4 regions of the Franconibacter pulveris genome follow, and region 4 is predicted to be linked to each of the others. Evidence: predicted binding sites of a transcription regulator. Region 4 holds the regulator's gene; each other region holds the start of a gene.
The links. The regulator PurR, encoded in region 4, represses purine synthesis genes. The targets are predictions, from matches to a motif close to CANGCAAACGTTTGCNTG.
Positions count from the first base shown of each region.

Region 1: gcvT (glycine cleavage system aminomethyltransferase GcvT) is a predicted target of PurR. The motif match lies at 2,388-2,405, and genes of this name have one in related genera.
Region 2: ACU4F7_RS21630 (nucleobase:cation symporter-2 family protein) is a predicted target of PurR. The motif match lies at 2,126-2,143, and genes of this name have one in related genera.
Region 3: guaD (guanine deaminase) is a predicted target of PurR. The motif match lies at 2,592-2,609, and genes of this name have one in related genera.

Region 1 is NZ_CM165555.1:3,827,978-3,832,315, forward strand. Features, by position in the region: gene gcvP (aminomethyl-transferring glycine dehydrogenase) at 1-660, opposite strand, end outside; gene gcvH (glycine cleavage system protein GcvH) at 788-1,177, opposite strand; gene gcvT (glycine cleavage system aminomethyltransferase GcvT) at 1,201-2,298, opposite strand; gene ubiI (FAD-dependent 2-octaprenylphenol hydroxylase) at 2,720-3,922, opposite strand; gene ubiH (2-octaprenyl-6-methoxyphenyl hydroxylase) at 3,934-4,338, opposite strand, start outside.
Region 2 is NZ_CM165555.1:4,584,882-4,589,219, reverse strand. Features, by position in the region: gene ACU4F7_RS21635 (AsmA family protein) at 1-562, opposite strand, end outside; gene ACU4F7_RS21630 (nucleobase:cation symporter-2 family protein) at 683-2,074, opposite strand; gene ACU4F7_RS21625 (fimbrial protein) at 2,366-2,914, opposite strand; gene ACU4F7_RS21620 (fimbrial protein) at 3,232-3,759, opposite strand; gene ACU4F7_RS21615 (fimbrial protein) at 3,826-4,338, opposite strand, start outside.
Region 3 is NZ_CM165555.1:2,257,847-2,262,184, forward strand. Features, by position in the region: gene ACU4F7_RS10725 (mannitol dehydrogenase family protein) at 1-398, shown strand, start outside; gene ydfZ (putative selenium delivery protein YdfZ) at 559-762, opposite strand; gene ACU4F7_RS10735 (GntR family transcriptional regulator) at 883-1,569, opposite strand; gene ydfG (bifunctional NADP-dependent 3-hydroxy acid dehydrogenase/3-hydroxypropionate dehydrogenase YdfG) at 1,665-2,414, opposite strand; gene guaD (guanine deaminase) at 2,772-4,103, shown strand; partial or broken gene xdhA (xanthine dehydrogenase small subunit) at 4,100-4,338, shown strand, end outside.
Region 4 is NZ_CM165555.1:2,026,304-2,030,641, forward strand. Features, by position in the region: gene punR (DNA-binding transcriptional activator PunR) at 41-952, shown strand; gene purR (HTH-type transcriptional repressor PurR) at 969-1,994, opposite strand; gene cydH (cytochrome bd-I oxidase subunit CydH) at 2,289-2,378, shown strand; gene ACU4F7_RS09655 (MFS transporter) at 2,640-3,806, shown strand; gene ACU4F7_RS09660 (C40 family peptidase) at 3,851-4,338, opposite strand, start outside.

The sequences.
Region 1 (4,338 bases), 1.8 Mb from region 4:
CACCTGTTGCAGCAGCACGCCGAAAATATCCTGATGATCGAGCGCTTTGCCCGGCTCATCGACGATAACTTCAAAGCCGAACGTTTCCGCGCGGGTGCGCACCACGTCCAGCGTCTGCGGATGAATATCCTGGGCCACGAAGAAGCGGTTCGCGCCTTTAAGCTTGCTGACGCGCTTAGCCATCGCCATCGCTTCGGCGGCGGCGGTCGCTTCGTCGAGCAGGGAGGCGGAAGCGATATCAAGCCCGGTGAGATCCAGCGTCACCTGCTGGAAGTTCAGCAGCGCTTCAAGACGTCCCTGCGACACTTCCGGCTGGTAAGGGGTGTAGGCCGTGTACCAGCCCGGGTTTTCCAGCATATTGCGCAGGATGACCGGCGGCGTATGAACGGCGGTATAGCCCATCCCGATATAGCTTTTAAAACGCTTGTTGCGGCTGGCGATGGCTTTCAGCTCCGCCAGCGCGGCGAACTCGGTGGCGGCTTCGCCGATAAACGGCGGCGCGGCCAGTTGGATGTCGGCGGGAACGATTTGCGCGGTCAGCGCATTCAGCGAGTCCGCGCCAACGGTGCGCAGCATCTCCTGCTGTTGCGAAGCAGAGGGACCGATGTGGCGTTCGATAAAGGCTTCGCGGTTTTCCAGCTGGCTCAGGGTCTGGGTCATGGGCGATATTTCCTGAAACGTGCAGTGAAGCAAATTAATGCGATGGGTGTGCTTGTCGCTCCCTGAAGGAGCGGGATAAGCCAGCGCTTACCCCTTTCTCTTCTCATACAGGCGAGGAGAGCTGAAATTATTCGTCTTCCAGCAGCGCGTCATAAGCCGCCGCGTCCAGCAGCGCCGCTACTTCGTTTTCGTCGCTGGCTTTGATCTTAAAGATCCAGCCTTCGCCGTACGGCGCGCTGTTCACCAGCTCCGGGGAGTCGCTCAGCGCATCGTTCACCGCAACGATTTCGCCGCTCACCGGGGCGTAGATGTCAGAAGCCGCTTTAACCGACTCCGCGACGGCGCAATCATCGCCCGCCGCCACGGTCGCGCCCACTTCCGGCAGGTCCACAAACACCATGTCGCCAAGCAGTTCCTGCGCGTGTTCGGTAATGCCGACGGTGTAAGTGCCATCCGCTTCCTTACGCAGCCATTCGTGTTCTTTGCTGTACTTCAGTTCATTCGGCACATTGCTCATGCTTATTCTCCAGATAGCAAAACTTATTGGGCGACCGGCTTACCGGCGCGGACAAAAATCGGTTTAGTGACGTGGACAGGCATTTCGCGGTTGCGGATCTGCACAATAGCGGTGTCGCCAATCCCCGCAGGCACGCGCGCCAGCGCGATGCTGTAGCCAAGCGTTGGGGAGAAAGAACCGCTGGTGATGACGCCTTCACGCACGCGGCCCAGCTCATCGGTAAAGTGAACCGGCTGCCCGCCGCGCAATACGCCTTTTTCGGTCATGACGAGGCCAACCAGTTGTTCGGTCCCCTGCTCCCGCTGCGCTTCAAGCGCTTCGCGACCGATGAAGTCACGCTCCTGCGGCTGCCAGGCGATGGTCCAACCCATATTGGCGGCGAGCGGCGATACGCCCTCGTCCATCTCCTGACCATATAAATTCATGCCCGCTTCCAGACGCAGCGTGTCGCGCGCGCCCAGACCGCAGGGTTTTACGCCCGCTTCCACCAGCTGCGCCCAGAAGCCTGCGGCGTTCTCGTTCGGCATGGCGATTTCATAACCCGCTTCGCCGGTATAACCGGTGGTGGCGATAAACAGCTCGTCCGCCTGAACGCCAAAAAACGGTTTCATGCCCGCGACCGCTTTGCGCTGCGCTTCGTTAAAGAGCGCGCCGGCTTTCTGCTGGGCGTTCGGGCCCTGCACCGCGATAAGCGACAGGTCGTCGCGCACCGTAACGGAAACGGCGAACGGCTCCGCATGCTCGTTAATCCACGCAAGATCCTTTTCACGGGTGGCGGAGTTAACCACGAGGCGGAAATAGTCTTCAGCGAGGAAATAGACAATCAGGTCGTCAATGACGCCTGCGGAGGCGGTAAGCATGGCGGTGTAAAGCGCCTTGCCAGGCTGAGTGAGTTTGGCGACGTCGTTCGCCAGCAGGTAGCGCAAAAATTCCCGGGTGCGCTCGCCGCGCAGGTCGACGATGGTCATGTGCGAGACATCAAACATGCCCGCGTCGTTACGCACGGCGTGGTGCTCATCAATCTGCGAGCCGTAGTGCAGCGGCATCATCCAGCCGTGAAAATCCACCATACGTGCGCCACACTGAACATGCTGCTCATACAAAGGGGTCTGTTGGGCCATCTTTTCCTCGTTTTTCTGCCGGGTCGGTGATGGTTTTGGGCCTCTGACTGCCGCGCCCGCCATCTGTCGCCGACACCGATCCCGGCGTCGACGCAAACGTTACCTTTCGCCTGACGTTATCACCGAAATGGCGCGTAAACCATAAGGTGAGTTAAGTCATCACATTAGCTTATGACCAAAATGGGAAAGATGCGCCACAGCGCTTTTAACTATTTACTAACGGATCAGAGCGGATAAAGCAGATTTAAATGCTGAACCTTTCGTTATTAACCAGTAATAACAACCAAATCAGCGTAAGAATTGCCTTAAGAGAAAAAACACGGGATGAGAAAAACTAATCCGAAAAAAGCGGTGAAATTAGAATATTTCAAATGAGTGAACACTCCTCTTTTCGTCCAGTGAAAAGAGAAGTGTGACGCAGTTAACGTAACCAATCCGGCAGGTCGTGGAGACCCATCGCCTGGCGCAGCAGTTGCGGTTTAACGCCGGGGAGCGAATCGGCGAGTTTCAAACCCACATCGCGCAGCAGCTTTTTCGCCGGATTGTTGCCGGCAAACAGTTCGCGAAAGCCCTGCATGCTGGCGAGCATGACCGCCGCGCTGTGCTTGCGGCTACGCTCGTAGCGACGAAGATAAAGGTGCTGACCGATATCTTTGCCCTGCGCGAACAGGCGACGCAATTCGGCTATCAACTCCGCCGCATCCATAAAACCAAGGTTAACGCCCTGGCCGGCAAGCGGGTGAATGGTATGCGCGGCGTCGCCCACCAGCGCCAGGCGGTGCGCAGCGAACTGCCGTGCGTAACGGCCGGTCAGCGGGAACACCTGCCGCTCGCCTTCCACCTTCGTCAGCCCCAGGCGGTTATCAAAGGCCACGCACAGCGCCCGGTTAAACTCGTCTTCACTGGCCTGCTGCATGCGCTGCGCTTCAAGCGGCGGCAGCGACCAGACGATGGAGCACAGGTGCGGATCGCTAAGCGGCAGAAAGGCGAGAATGCCGTCGCCATGGAACGCCTGGCGCGCGACTGCGCCGTGCGGCTCCTCGGTGCGGATGGTCGCCACCAGCGCGGAGTGTTCGTAATCCCAGAACGTCAGCGGAATGTCCGCTTTATCGCGCAGCCAGGAGTTGGCACCGTCGGCGCCCACCACCAGCCTTGCGGTGAGCATATTGCCGTCTTTCAGCGTCAGAAACGCCTCGTTCTCGCCCCACGCCACCTGCTGCAGTTCGGCAGGGGCCATCAGGGTAATGTCTTTGCCCTGCTGCGCCTTGTTCCACAGCGCCTGATGAATGACGTTGTTTTCGATGATATGACCGAGGTGCGTATAACCGTACCCCTTATCGTCAAAGGCGATGCGCCCGAAGCTGTCTTTCTCCCACACTTCCATGCCGTGATAGGCGCTGGCACGCATTTGCAGGATATCGCGCCATACGCCCAGCTTCTCCAGTAACTTTTCACTGGCGGCATTGATGGCAGAGACGCGCAGCGAAGGCGGCGCATCGGCGGTCACGGGCTGCGGCGGCTGATGCTCCAGCACCGCCACGCGCAGGCCGCAGCCTTCCAGTCCGCAGGCTACCGCCAGCCCCACCATGCCGCCGCCTACAATCGCCACATCTACGCTTTGCACATTCTTCTCCTTTAACGCGCAACCCAGCCAAGGGTGCGTTGCGCCAGCGCATCACGCGCCGGGGTAAATAGTTCCATCGCCATCAGGCCCAGATTACGCCCCACGACCAGCGGCGCCCAACGGTTGGCAAAAACATGCACCAGCCCATCGGTGACGCCGATGGTGGCGGCTCTGTCCTGTCGACGGCGGTGTTGATAAGCCGCCAGCACGGGATAATCGCCGATATCCTGCTGGCGGTCATGCGCCTGGGCAAGCGTTTCGGCAAGCGTCATCACATCGCGCAAACCGAGGTTAAACCCCTGCCCGGCGATGGGATGCAGCGTCTGAGCGGCGTTGCCGACCAGCACGGCGCGATGGGAGATAGCCTGCGAGGAGCGGGTAAGCGAGAGCGGATAAGCGCTGCGCGCGCCGGCATG
Region 2 (4,338 bases), 2.1 Mb from region 4:
CGCCCTGAATAAAAACGTTGCTGAACGGCACGCCGTTTAGCGTCATCGACCCCGCGCTTAATTGTATGTTCGCCTGAGTGCCCAGAATTTTACCGGCTTGCGGCAACCAGGGGCTGAGACCGCCGTTTACGCGCTGCGCGCTCAGGTCCCAGTCGGTATTAGGGCTGTTAAAGGCCATCTCGCTGAGCCGTAAGTTATCGGCGCGGAAAGGCAGCGGAGCGGTGGAGGGCGAAAAGTTCAGCGTGCCTTTTTGCAGCAGAATGGTGTCCACATGGGAAGGCTCCGTGAGCTGGCGACTGCTGAGGCCAATATCCACCCTCTGCGCCACTAGCGTGGCGGGCTGACCGTTGCGGCCAAAAGTGACGTTTTTCAGCACCAGATGCGAGGGCGAAGAGAAGCTGTGATCCATTTCATCAAAGGTGATGTGGTAGTCACTGTGGCCGTTAACCCAACTGGTTATCCATCCGGCGCCCCAGCGTGTCTGCAGCAGGATATAAAACGCCAGCAGAACAATCAGAACGGCCGCCAGCAGGGTAAGAATGAGCTTTCCAAGAAATTTCATTATCTTCCATCCTGTGAAGTTCCGGTGATGGAGTTATGCCCCATTTAGGCATATAGCTCAAGGCAGGGATTGTCAAAGAGGGTAACAGCGATGGCGGCAGGGCGCCGCCATCGGAAAGTATTACGCTTTTTCGGGCGGGAAAATCAGGTTCAGTACGATGGCGGTAATGCCGCCTGCGGCGATGCCGGAAGAGAGCAGGTTTTTCACCCAGTCCGGCGCGAACTGCAGGATAAGCGGCTGCTGGGAGACACCCAGACCCACCGCCAGAGACAACGCGATAATCATAATGGCGCGGCGGTTGAGCGGCTCGCGGGAGACAATACGCACGCCGGAGGCGGCGATGGTGCCGAACATCACAATCGTCGCGCCGCCCAGCACCGGTTCCGGAATATGCTGCACGAAACCGCTGACGGCCGGGAAGAGTCCCAGCACAATCAGCATCAGCGCCACCACAAACCCCACGTAACGGCTGGCAACGCCGGTCAGCTGGATGACGCCGTTGTTTTGCCCGAAACAAGAGTTCGGGAAGGTGTTGAAGATGGCGGAAACGCAGGAGTTGAGGCCATTCGCCAGCACGCCGCCTTTCAGACGCTTCATGTAAAGCGGGCCGGAGACCGGTTGCTCAGAGACATCAGACGTTGCAGTGATATCGCCGATGGTTTCCAGCGACGTCACCATAAAGACCAGCATCAGCGGCACCAGCAGGTTCCAGTCAATGCCGAGGCCGTAGTAGAGCGGCGTGGGCACCATAATGAGCGAGTCGTTCGCTGGCGCACTGCTTTGCGGCAACATGCCCATCGCCCACGCCAGCAGATAACCCACGGCCATGGCGATAACCAGCGAGGCGACGCGCAGATAGGGGTTGCGCTGGCGGTTAAGCAGGATGATCACCGCCAGTACCGCGCCAGCTAATAATAGGTTTTTCGGCGCGCCGAAGGTGTGATCGTTCATTGCCGCGTAGCCGCCGCCGATAGAGGTCAGCCCTACCTGAATCAGCGAAAGACCGATAATCATCACCACCACGCCGGAAACCAGCGGCGTGATAATGCGGCGCGCCAGGTGCAGTACGCGGGAAAGCAGCATTTCTGTGCAGCTTGCCAGCATCAGCGTGCCGAACAGCGCCGCCATCATCGTCGGCACATCCGCGCCGCCGTTTTTCAGCGCCAGACCGCCCATGATAAGCGGTGAAACAAAGTTGAAGCTGGTGCCCTGAATAGAGAGCAACCCGGAGCCCACCGGTCCCCAGGCTTTAATCTGGATAATGGACGCCACGCCGGACGCAAACAGGGACATGCTGATGATGTGCTGCGTATCCTGCGCCGGTAAACCGAGCGCCTGACAAATCAACAGCGCGGGCGTGATGACCGCGACAAACATCGCCAGCAAATGCTGACAGGCGGCGAACAGCGTTTGCGGCAGGGGCGGCCTGTCTTCAAGACGGTAAATCAGTTCACTGGCACGAGCAGGCGCAACCGATTGCGATTTTTCAGACTCTACGGTATCAACGGACATCAACGGCAATCCCACGGTGGAAAAGCGGCCATTTTATCGGACTGAATGGTAAAAGCAAACGATTGCATACAGGGCGTGGCTATATTTAAAAGCACCAAAAAGGGGTTTTATATAACGCTTTCACAGCCAGGAGAGGCAAAAGCAGAGTCACTGCTGGAGCGCCTAAAAAGCCAGCAGGGAAATCTGGTAAGAGAGGGGGCCGCAACGCTGCGCCTGCGGCGTAGTCATTCTTATTTTTTCCGGCTTGAATGCATAGCAACAAAAACGCCCACCTTGCGATGGGCGTGATGATTAAAGCCGTTCAATCTGGAAAGTCACATCACCTGTTACTTTGCCTTTTGTCGCCGTCTGCCCGTTAAGTTCAACGAGCTGGAGCCCTAAGTATTTCACAGCAACAGTTGACTTATCACCCAGCAGATAGGGCTGGTTAATATCAACAGGCGTGTTATTGGTTTCAAAGATACCGATACCGACGCCACCGGCGGCTTCCTCGCCAGTCGCTGTATTAGCAAATGTGGTGCCATCAGCGTTGTCGTGCGTGCCAACGAACCTGACCGCTATTTTGCCTTTCCACAATTTTTGAGCGCAGGTTGAGTTGTTATCCACGCCCCAGACAGACATTGAAAAGGGTGCAATAGAGGTAGATTTAGCGCCTTGCTTGATGATATTGCTGGTATCAGCAGTTAGATTGATGCTGCTTTTATTCAATTCAATCTGGCATGCCGTAGAGATTGCGGTCACCGTACCTGAGACAGAAAGCACAGAGCTCGAATCTTCGGCATGCGCCGTACTTAGAGCAATGAACGATATTAGCGAGAAACCGATAAGTTTATTTTTCATTTTGATCACCTTAAAATTGATAAAAGATAATAAATGCAGATCCGTATGGTTATGCCTGCCACCTCCTTGTTCGTTAATTGCGTTTTTTATTAAAATTTTGAATTGTTATTAAACAGGCTTTAAGTCTTTTTTGAGGCAAAGATAAATGTCCGGGCCGTCAGCTTTTAGCTAACAGATAACGTAATTGATTTTTTTGTTACATAACCGATAGCCAGCTTGCGGTAATAAAAAACCTTATTGAGCAAATCTATTAATAAACCTGATGGCCAGCTTGCGTCAGCCACGGGGAAATGCCTGTCCAGGACAGGCATGTGTTTTTAAAGACGCTCAATCTGCACAGTTACAGTGCTATTAATATTACCCGCAACCGCTTCCTGATTGGTTAACTGCACCATTTGCAGACCGAAAGTGCTTCCGCCTTGCGCACCCAGGCGACCTGTATTTAATGGCACCGGCTCATTCTGGCTATTAAAAATGCCGATTCCCACACCTTTTGCCGCGGTTTCATCAGTCAGAGAGTTTGCCAGCACCGTGCCGTCGGCATCGTCGGCAACCCCCATGAATTTGTAGGCAATTTTACCCTGATCCGCCAGTTTGTCGCATTCCGGGCCGCCATCAACGCTGGCCTGAACGGTAACGGGAGAGGTAGCATTGTCGCCTTGTTTAATGAGCGTATCTGAGTTTTCCAGCACAGATACGGAGCTCTCACTCAGCGCCACGCTACAGGTAAATTCGGCTGGTTTCAGCTTCCCAGAAATGATGATATTAGCCGACATATCTTTAGCCTGAGCTGTGCCAGCCATAAGCAGCGTTGCGCTTATCAGGCCCGACAATAATTTTTTCATATCATGATGTCCTAATTAATGAGTACGTACGGTCTGGTATTAATGGATTAACCCAAACCGCGCCCTTTACAGACGTTCAATTTGCACCGTCAGGTTTGTCGAGACGTTACCCTGCGTCGACTCCTGGCCTTTCAGACTCACCAGTGAAAGATAAAGCGGGAAAGAAGCCGTTAAGTTGCTTGCGTCACCGCTTTTATTAGCGCCTGGGAATGTGGCGACCGTCACGTTGGGCGTGATGAGTTTGTGCTCAAAGTCGGTGAGTTGAATGCCAATACCCTGTGCGGCAGTACTGCTGGTATCGGTATTCGCGAGGGTATTTCCTTCGACGCTATCCGCCGTGCCAAGGAATTTCAGGCCGATATTTTTATAGCCTTCGTCGGCATCGCAGTTTTTGCCGCCCAATTGCACATAAACATGGTCGTCTGCATTGAAGGGATTAATATCGCTGCCCTGCACAGGCAAACTTTCATTTTCATGATGAAGAGTAAGCACATATTTGCTCATTAATACGGTGCAGCCGCTTGCCGCTGTTTGTAGCCGACCGTAAATCACCATATCGTGCCCGATATCCTGCGCCTG
Region 3 (4,338 bases), 230 kb from region 4:
CGGCGCTGCGCCACCGCACCTGGCAAATCGCCATGGACGGCAGCCAGAAGCTGCCGCAGCGCTGGCTCGATTCCATTCGCTGGCACCGGGCGAACGGCAGCCGCCACGATCTGCTGACGCTCGGCGTGGCGGGCTGGATGCGCTACGTCGGCGGCGTGGATGAGCAGGGAGAGGCGATAGAGGTCTGCGACCCGCTGCTTGACGCCATTCAGCAGGCCGTGCGCGGCAGCGACGAGGGCGACGCGCGCGTTAAGGCGCTGTTGGGGCTGAAGGCTATCTTCGGCGACGATCTGGCGACGCAGTCGGAATTTGTTGCGCAGGTCACCGAGGCTTATAAGTTACTGCTGCAGAAAGGGGCGAAAGCCACGGTGGCGCAGTACGCGAAACCGCTTTTCTGAGGCCGTTGGCAATGCCGTCTTTGGGCGGCATTGTATTTTACGCGTCGCGCTGCCTACCATTCAGCGTCTGAACACAGCGTAAGACCAATATCCGGAAATAGCGGATAAAAGGGAGCGGGGAGCGTGAGAAAAAATGCCGCCGCAGCGGCATTTACCACGATTAATGCAAACCAAGACGAATCAGCTCAACCGGTTCAAATTTGCCTTCACAGCCTTCCACTTCCACCGTTTTGGCGCGGCGAACCTGCTCGGCGCTCAGGCCTTCGCTGTGAATGGCGGTAATCACGCCGGTCTGGCCGGTGCCGCTTACCATGACGCGGCTGCCGGTGGTGATTGCATTGCGGTTACGATCGTATGTCATCATTGTGGTTTCTCCTCTGAACGATTGTCGGCAATTCAGACGAGCCCCATTTTAAAAAGCGAGCGGCGAAAAACGTTAATCTCGATCAAAACCGACGCATTTGTGTGATGAACATCACAGGCGTTACTCTTCGCTAAACCAGTCGCGGTTTTCCTGACGGATTAACTGCACCGACTCGCTTATCTCCTGCAAATGTACGCGCATGGCGTCATCAGCGGCCTGCGGGTCGCGTTTTTCCAGGGCGTGAAAGATATCGGCGTGCTGGCGCAGCAGCATTTCCGGCGGGGAAACATGGTCAAGGCTCATGTAGCGCACCCGGTCGATGGCCGCTTTGATGTTTTCCACCGTATCCCAGGCGAGCTGACAGTCCGCCATCTGGGCAAGCTTATGGTGAAACTCGTCGTCAAGCAGGAAGAAATCGTTAAGCTGTTTGCGGTCGATGGCGGTGCGTTGCTGGTTGAGATTTTGCTCCAGCTGGTAGAGGTCAGCATCGGTAATCATGGTGGCGGCGCGCTGCACGACCGCGCGCTCAATCGCCTGGCGGACAAAGCAGCCGTTGCGCACCTGGGAGAGCGAGATTTTATTCACAAAACTGCCGCGTTGCGGGCGGATTTGAATCAGGCCGTTTTCCGCAAGCTTAATGAACGCTTCACGCACCGGCTGGCGCGAAACATCAAAGCGCACCGAAACCTCTTTTTCCGAAAGCGGCGTACCGGGGGGAATAAGGCAGTGGACGATATCGCGACGCAGAATGCGATAGATCTGTTGGTTCACCGGTTGGGTGGGGTTAAGCGGGGTTTCAGCGGCCATCGATTTCTACTTTTTCAGCGAGTAACCGATTCAATTTACCATTTTTTTATTACCCCGCCCATACCCGGCCCGCGCGGCCGGGGAGGGAAAGCGATTTATGCCTTGCGGTGAACGCTAAGCCCGGCGTAAGTCTGGCTGACCGGCATCATTTCCAGCGTGTTGATGTTAACGTGCGCAGGCAGGGTAGCAACCCACCAGACCGCCTCGGTCACATCTTCCGGCGTCAGGGCGTTGGTGTTTTCATAGGTTTTGCCCGCTTTATCGTCGTCGCCTTTAAAGCGTACGTTAGAGAACTCGGTGCCGCCCACGAGACCCGGCTCAATATCGGTCACGCGAACCGCCGTGCCATGCAGGTCGGTGCGCAGGTTAAGGCTGAACTGGCGAACAAACGCTTTGGTCGCGCCATAAACGTTGCCGCCCGCATAAGGCCAACTGCCCGCCGTCGAACCCAGGTTGATGATGTGGCCGCGGTTGCGCTCCACCATGCCCGGCAGCACTGCGCGGGTCATATAGACCAGCCCCTTGTTGTTGGTGTCGATCATGGTTTCCCAGTCGTCCACGCTCGCTTTATGAGCGGGTTCGAGACCCAGCGCCAGACCCGCATTGTTCACCAGCACGTCGATTTCGCGCCACTCCAGCGGCAGGCTGCTCAGCATCTCTTCGATGGCGGCGCGGTTGCGCACGTCGAGCTGCGCGGTAAAGAGGTTATCGCCAAGCTCGTCTTTCAGCTCCTTCAGCCGCTCCTGGCGGCGCCCCGTGGCGATGACTTTATGACCATTTTGAATAAAACGACGGGTAATGCACTCGCCAAAACCCGCCGTCGCACCGGTAACCAGAATAATCATCTCTCTGTTCCTCAACGCTTTTTGTGTCGTATTACCTTAGCACGCCCATTCCGCTGTCGGTCAAGGAAGTTTATGTTTCCCCGTGTCTTGCATTGCGATGGTGCAAATGCGCGCTTAACGCGCAGAGCAATGGTGCAGCGTCAGCGTGGAATGTTAAATCGAAACCGATTGCTTAATTTCGCAACCGTTTGCCACCCTTTCTGCACTGGGATTTGTTGCGCAACGAAAAGAAAAGCGAGGCATGTTATTGTTATGTAAGGATATTAATAAAAAACAAAACTGGCATCGACTTTGCAAAAGCTTTCTTATCAAGTCACCTGCGACGTAAACATAAAACGCATTCGATGAGGAATTGCTATGGCGATGCCCTGGACCACGGCCATTCGCGGCCACTTTTTCGATATTACCGCCGTCGCGGAGGGGGCGGAGGCGATTGCGCAACGCGCCCGCAATATAGAGGATGGCCTGCTGCTGCTCGACGAAGGGCGCATCGTCAGCCTGTTGCCCTGGGAAGAGGCGCGCGCGCAATTGCGCCATGAGCAGGATTATCTCGACTATCGCGGCAAGCTGATCGTGCCGGGGTTTGTCGACAGCCATATCCACTACCCGCAGACCGAAATGATTGGCGCCTACGGCGAGCAGCTGCTGACGTGGCTTGAGAATTACACGTTTCCGGTTGAAGGGCAGTATCACAGCCCGGATCACGCGGCGCGGATGTCCGCTTTTTTCCTGAATCAACTGCTGGCGAACGGCACGACGACCGCGCTGGTCTTTGGCACCGTGCATCCGCAATCGGTGGATGCGCTGTTCAGCGCCGCGCAGAGGCTGGAGATGCGCCTTATCGCCGGCAAAGTGATGATGGACCGCAACGCGCCGGACTATCTCACGGAAAGCGTAGAGCAGAGTTACCAGCAAACGCGTGAACTTATTGAGCGCTGGCACAATAACGGACGGCTTGGCTATGCGCTGACGCCGCGCTTTGCGCCCACGTCTTCGCCGCAGCTGCTGGCGGCGGTCCAGGCGTTGCGCGAAGCGTACCCCGACACCTGGCTGCATACCCATTTAAGCGAAAACCTGGACGAAGTCGCCTGGGTGCAGGCGCTGTGGCCGGAGCATGAAAGCTACCTTGGCGTTTACCATCATTACCAGCTCACCGGCAAACGCAGCGTCTTCGCCCACGCCATTCATTTAGCGGAGCAGGAGTGGGAGTGCTTGCGCAACACGGACTCTTCGGTGGCGTTCTGTCCCACCTCTAATCTCTTTTTAGGCAGCGGGCTGTTTCGCCTGCAGACCTGTCAGCAAAAGCGGGTGCGTATGGGCATCGGCACCGATGTCGGCGCAGGCACGACGTTCAGCATGCTGCAAACGCTTGGCGAAGCCTACAAAGTGGCGCAGCTGCAAAGCTACCGGCTCTGCGCCAGCGAAGCGTTTTACCATGCGACTCTCGGCGGAGCGCATGCGCTGGATCTGGATGACAAAATTGGCAATTTCCAGCCTGGCAAAGAAGCGGATTTCGTGGTGCTCGACCCGGCCGTCACGCCGCTGCAAACGCTGCGCTTTAACAACAGCCGCGACATTTACGAGAAGCTCTTCGTCCTGATGACGCTTGGCGACGACCGCAACATCTGGCGCACCTGGGTGAACGGCAAATGCGTCTGGCAGCGTGACGCGCTGGAGGTGGCGGCATGATCCGTTTTCTGCAAAACCAGACGCTCGTTACGCTGGAAGAGACTGACCCGAATACCACCGTGCTCAACTGGCTGCGGGAAACCGCCCGGCGCAGCGGCACCAAAGAGGGCTGCGCCTCGGGCGACTGCGGCGCGTGCACCGTGGCGCTCGGGCGTGTGGAAGCGGGACGGATGCGCTATGAAACCGCCAACAGCTGCCTGCTGCTGGTAAGCCAGCTCAACGGCAAACAGCTGTT
Region 4 (4,338 bases):
AATATTTGGCGATTGCATTCAAAAATTTTGCAGGCATAACATGTGGTCCGAATATTCTCTGGAAGTGGTTGATGCGGTTGCTCGCAGCGGGAGTTTCAGCGCGGCGGCGCAGGAGCTGCACCGCGTGCCCTCAGCCGTGAGCTATACGGTGCGGCAACTGGAGGAATGGCTGGCGGTGCCACTCTTCGAGCGCCGCCATCGTGACGTAGTGCTCACGCCCGCCGGCGCCTGGTTTTTAAAAGAAGGGCGCTCTGTTATCAAAAAAATGATGATCACGCGTCAGCAGTGCCAGCAAATAGCCAACGGCTGGCGCGGGCAGCTTTCTATCGCTGTCGATAACATTGTCCGCCCCGAACGCACCCGCCAGCTGGTGCTGGATTTCTATCGGCATTTTAATGATGTCGAACTGAAAATTTCGCAGGAGGTTTTCAACGGCGTCTGGGACGCGCTGGCGGATGAACGCGTGGAGGTGGCGATTGGCGCGACGCAGGCGATTCCGGTAGGCGGCCGCTACGCGTTTCGGGATATGGGCATGTTGAGCTGGCATTGCGTGGTGGCAAGCCAGCACCCCCTTGCGCAACAGAACGCGCCGCTTAGCGACGACCAGCTGCGCGAATGGCCCTCGCTGGTGCTGGAGGATACGTCGCGTTCGCTGCCCAAGCGCATTACCTGGCTGCTGGATAACCAGCGTCGGGTGATTGTGCCGGACTGGCCTTCGGCGGCGGATTGCCTGAGCGCGGGTCTGTGCGTCGGCATGGTGCCTTCGCATTTCGCGCGCCCGTGGCTTAAGCGCGGCGAGTGGCGAGCGCTGACGCTGGAAAACCCGTTCCCGGACGCTGCCTGCTGCCTGACGTGGCGGCAAAACGACGCCTCGCCAGCGTTGCAGTGGCTACTGGCGTATCTGGGAGACAGCGAGACGTTGAATCGGGAGTGGTTGCGGGAGCCGGATTAGCCGGCCCCCGAAGGGATCAGCGGCGATAGTCGCGGAACGGACCGTCCGCCACGGAGCGGCGTTCAATCAGACGCGGATGCACTTCAATGGTCTGCGACTCTTCACGCTTGTTGACAATACGGTCCAGCAGCATGTTGAACGCCGTCTGGCCGAGGGTCTCTTTCGGCTGGTGAATAGTGGTCAGCGCCGGGCTGAAATAGCGGGCGTTGCGCACGTTGTCATAGCCAATAATAGAAATATCGTGCGGTACGCGCAGCCCCATCTCGTCGGCGGCGCAAATCGCGCCCATCGCCATGATATCGCCGCCGCAAAAGACTGCGGTGGGGCGGTGCGGCTGCGAAAGCATCTGCTGCATGGCGCGATAGCCCGATTCCGGCTCGAAGTCGCCCTGGACAATCCAGTTTTCCGGCATCGAGATCATCGCTTCCTTCAGCGCCTTCATAAAGCCCGCCAGGCGGCCTGCGCCGGTGTTGCGCTCAAGCGGTCCCGGGATAACGCCGATTTCGCGATGGCCGCGTTCGATTAAATAGCGCCCGGCGATGTATCCGCCCTGGAAGGCGTTATCGACTACCGAGTCGGTGAAGTCCGCTTTCGCCTCGCCCCAGTCCATCACCACCATAGGAATGTGACGGTACTCTTCCAGCATGCTGAGCAGCGATTGCGGGTATTCGGAGCACATCACCAGCAGACCGTCGACGCGCTTTTGCGCCATCATCGACAGGTAAGCGCGCTGTTTTTCCAGGTTGTTATGGGCGTTGCCAAGAATCAGCGTGTAACCCTTGGCGAAACAGCTGTTTTCCACCGCTTCGATGATCTCTGCGAAATAGGGCGCTTCGCTGCTGGTGGCGAGCAGACCGATGGATTTGGTGTGGTTAACCTTAAGACTGCGCGCCACGGCGCTCGGCGAGTAGTGCAGTTCTTTAATGGCCGCCCATACCGCGTTGCGCGTCTCTTCCGCGACAAAACGGGTTTTGTTAATTACATGTGATACGGTTGTAGTGGAAACGTTTGCTCGCTTCGCGACGTCTTTAATTGTTGCCATTAGTTGTCACTCCAGACCATGCCCTAACTTCCTGAAAAAACGTTGGTTAAACGTTTGCCTACGCTACCCCCTTGCGGCAACGAAAACGTTGCATCAGGCCGGGAAAAGCCAGTTCGGCTGGAAGGAGAGGGGGGTAATGGCCGGTACATAATAAATTAGCCGAGAATTTTGGCCGATCTTGCGCAAAAGGGGAAGAGGGAAAACGCATATCAGACTAAATCAAAGAGGATTTTTGCGTCCGACTATGTAAAAATGAAGCGCACCCGCTTTTTGTAGGGTTAAAAAGGAGAACAAATGAGTACCGAACTGAAATTTTCGCTAGTCACCACCGTCGTTGTGCTGGGTCTGATTGTGGCTTCGGCGCTGACGGCGGTAATGCACTGATTCGCTTGCCGGGAGAGGGGTTAACTTTCCCTCTCCTCATCATTTTTCCTTATAAATCCCCACGTTGTCCTTTCTTTTATTGCCCGTTCGGGTAATCATTAGCAAATAACAAAAAAGCTACACCCTTAACAAAATCGCAAATATCTTTTGCGATTCTTGTGACTTCTGTCCCAAAGCTATATCTGACATGCTGATTGGCATTCCGTTCTTGTCAGTTGCGCAACAGCCGCTGACGCTCTCTCGTTTTGTCTGGAGTTTTGCATGAGAGTTAATTTTCCTTTACTGGCGCTGGCGATTGGCGCTTTTGGTATCGGCACCACCGAGTTCTCGCCGATGGGGTTGCTGCCGGTTATCGCGAAAGGCGTTGATGTGTCTATACCCGCCGCCGGCATGTTGATTAGCGCCTATGCGATAGGGGTGATGGTTGGCGCGCCGTTGATGACGCTGCTGCTTTCGCACCGCTCGCGCCGCAACGCGCTTATCTTCCTGATGGCGATTTTTACCGTCGGCAACGTCCTCTCGGCCATTTCGCCGGATTACGGCACGCTGTTGGCGTCGCGCATCCTCACCAGCCTCAACCATGGCGCTTTCTTTGGGCTGGGTTCCGTCGTGGCGGCAAGCGTGGTGCCGAAACATAAGCAAGCGAGCGCGGTGGCGACCATGTTTATGGGATTGACTATCGCCAACATCGGCGGCGTGCCTGCGGCGACCTGGCTTGGCGAAGTTATCGGCTGGCGCATGTCATTCCTGGCGACGGCCGGGCTGGGCGTCGTCTCTATGATAAGCCTCTTTTTCTCCTTGCCGAAAGGCAGCGCGGGCGAGCGCCCCGATGTTAAGAGCGAACTGGCCGTGCTGATGCGCCCGCAGGTGGTCAGCGCGTTGCTGACGACGGTGCTTGGCGCCGGCGCGATGTTTACGCTTTACACCTATATTGCGCCAGTGCTGCATAAAGTGACCGACGCTACGCCTGCATTTATTACCGGCATGCTGGTGCTGATTGGCGTAGGCTTCTCAATTGGCAACTACCTTGGCGGGCGTCTGGCGGATCGTTCGGTGAACGGCACGCTTAAAGGATTCCTGCTGCTGCTGATTGTGATTATGGCCGCTATCCCGCTGCTGGCGCGCAGCGAGGTGGGCGCAGCGGTAAGCATGGTTATCTGGGGGGCGGCGACCTTTGCCGTAGTGCCGCCGTTGCAGATGCGCGTAATGCGCGTGGCGAGCGAAGCGCCGGGCCTTTCTTCTTCGGTGAACATCGGCGCGTTTAACCTCGGCAACGCGCTGGGCGCGGCGGCAGGCGGCGCGGTTATCCAGGCGGGTCTTGGCTACAGCGTTGTACCGCTAATGGGGGCGATTATCGCCGCGCTGGGACTGCTGCTGGTCCTTTTCTCCTCACGGCGCAATGCTGAAAAAGCCTTCGCGGCGGAATAAATAAAAAAGGGAAGCGCAGGCTTCCCTTTTTTTGTGCTTAAAATTCAGCGGATGGTACGCGGCGTCATCACCCGACGCGCGCCAACATAGTGACGCTGCCAGTAATCTTCGCTCAGTGAAGTTATCTGAATATCCCGACCGCTGCGCGGAGACTGGATAAACTTGCCGTTGCCGACATAAACGCCCACGTGATCGGCGGTGCCGCGCCCCTGAGTGCGGAAGAAGACCAGATCGCCGCTCTCCAGCTCGCCTCGGTCAACCGGGGCGGCGTCGCGCAGGTGGTACATCTCATTAGCGGTACGCGGAATGCGGAACTTCACCAAATCTTTATAGGCGTAGTAGATAAGCCCGCTGCAATCGAAGCCGGTGCGCGGCGAGGAGCCGCCCCAGCGGTAAGGCTTGCCTATCTGGCCCATTAGCTTGGTAAGCGCCGTTTTTTGCGCTTTCTGCACGCGAAGCTTATGCGCTGCGGCGATGGTAGTCGGCTGGTCCGATTTAACTTTCACACAGCGTTTTTTATGGCCTTTGCGTT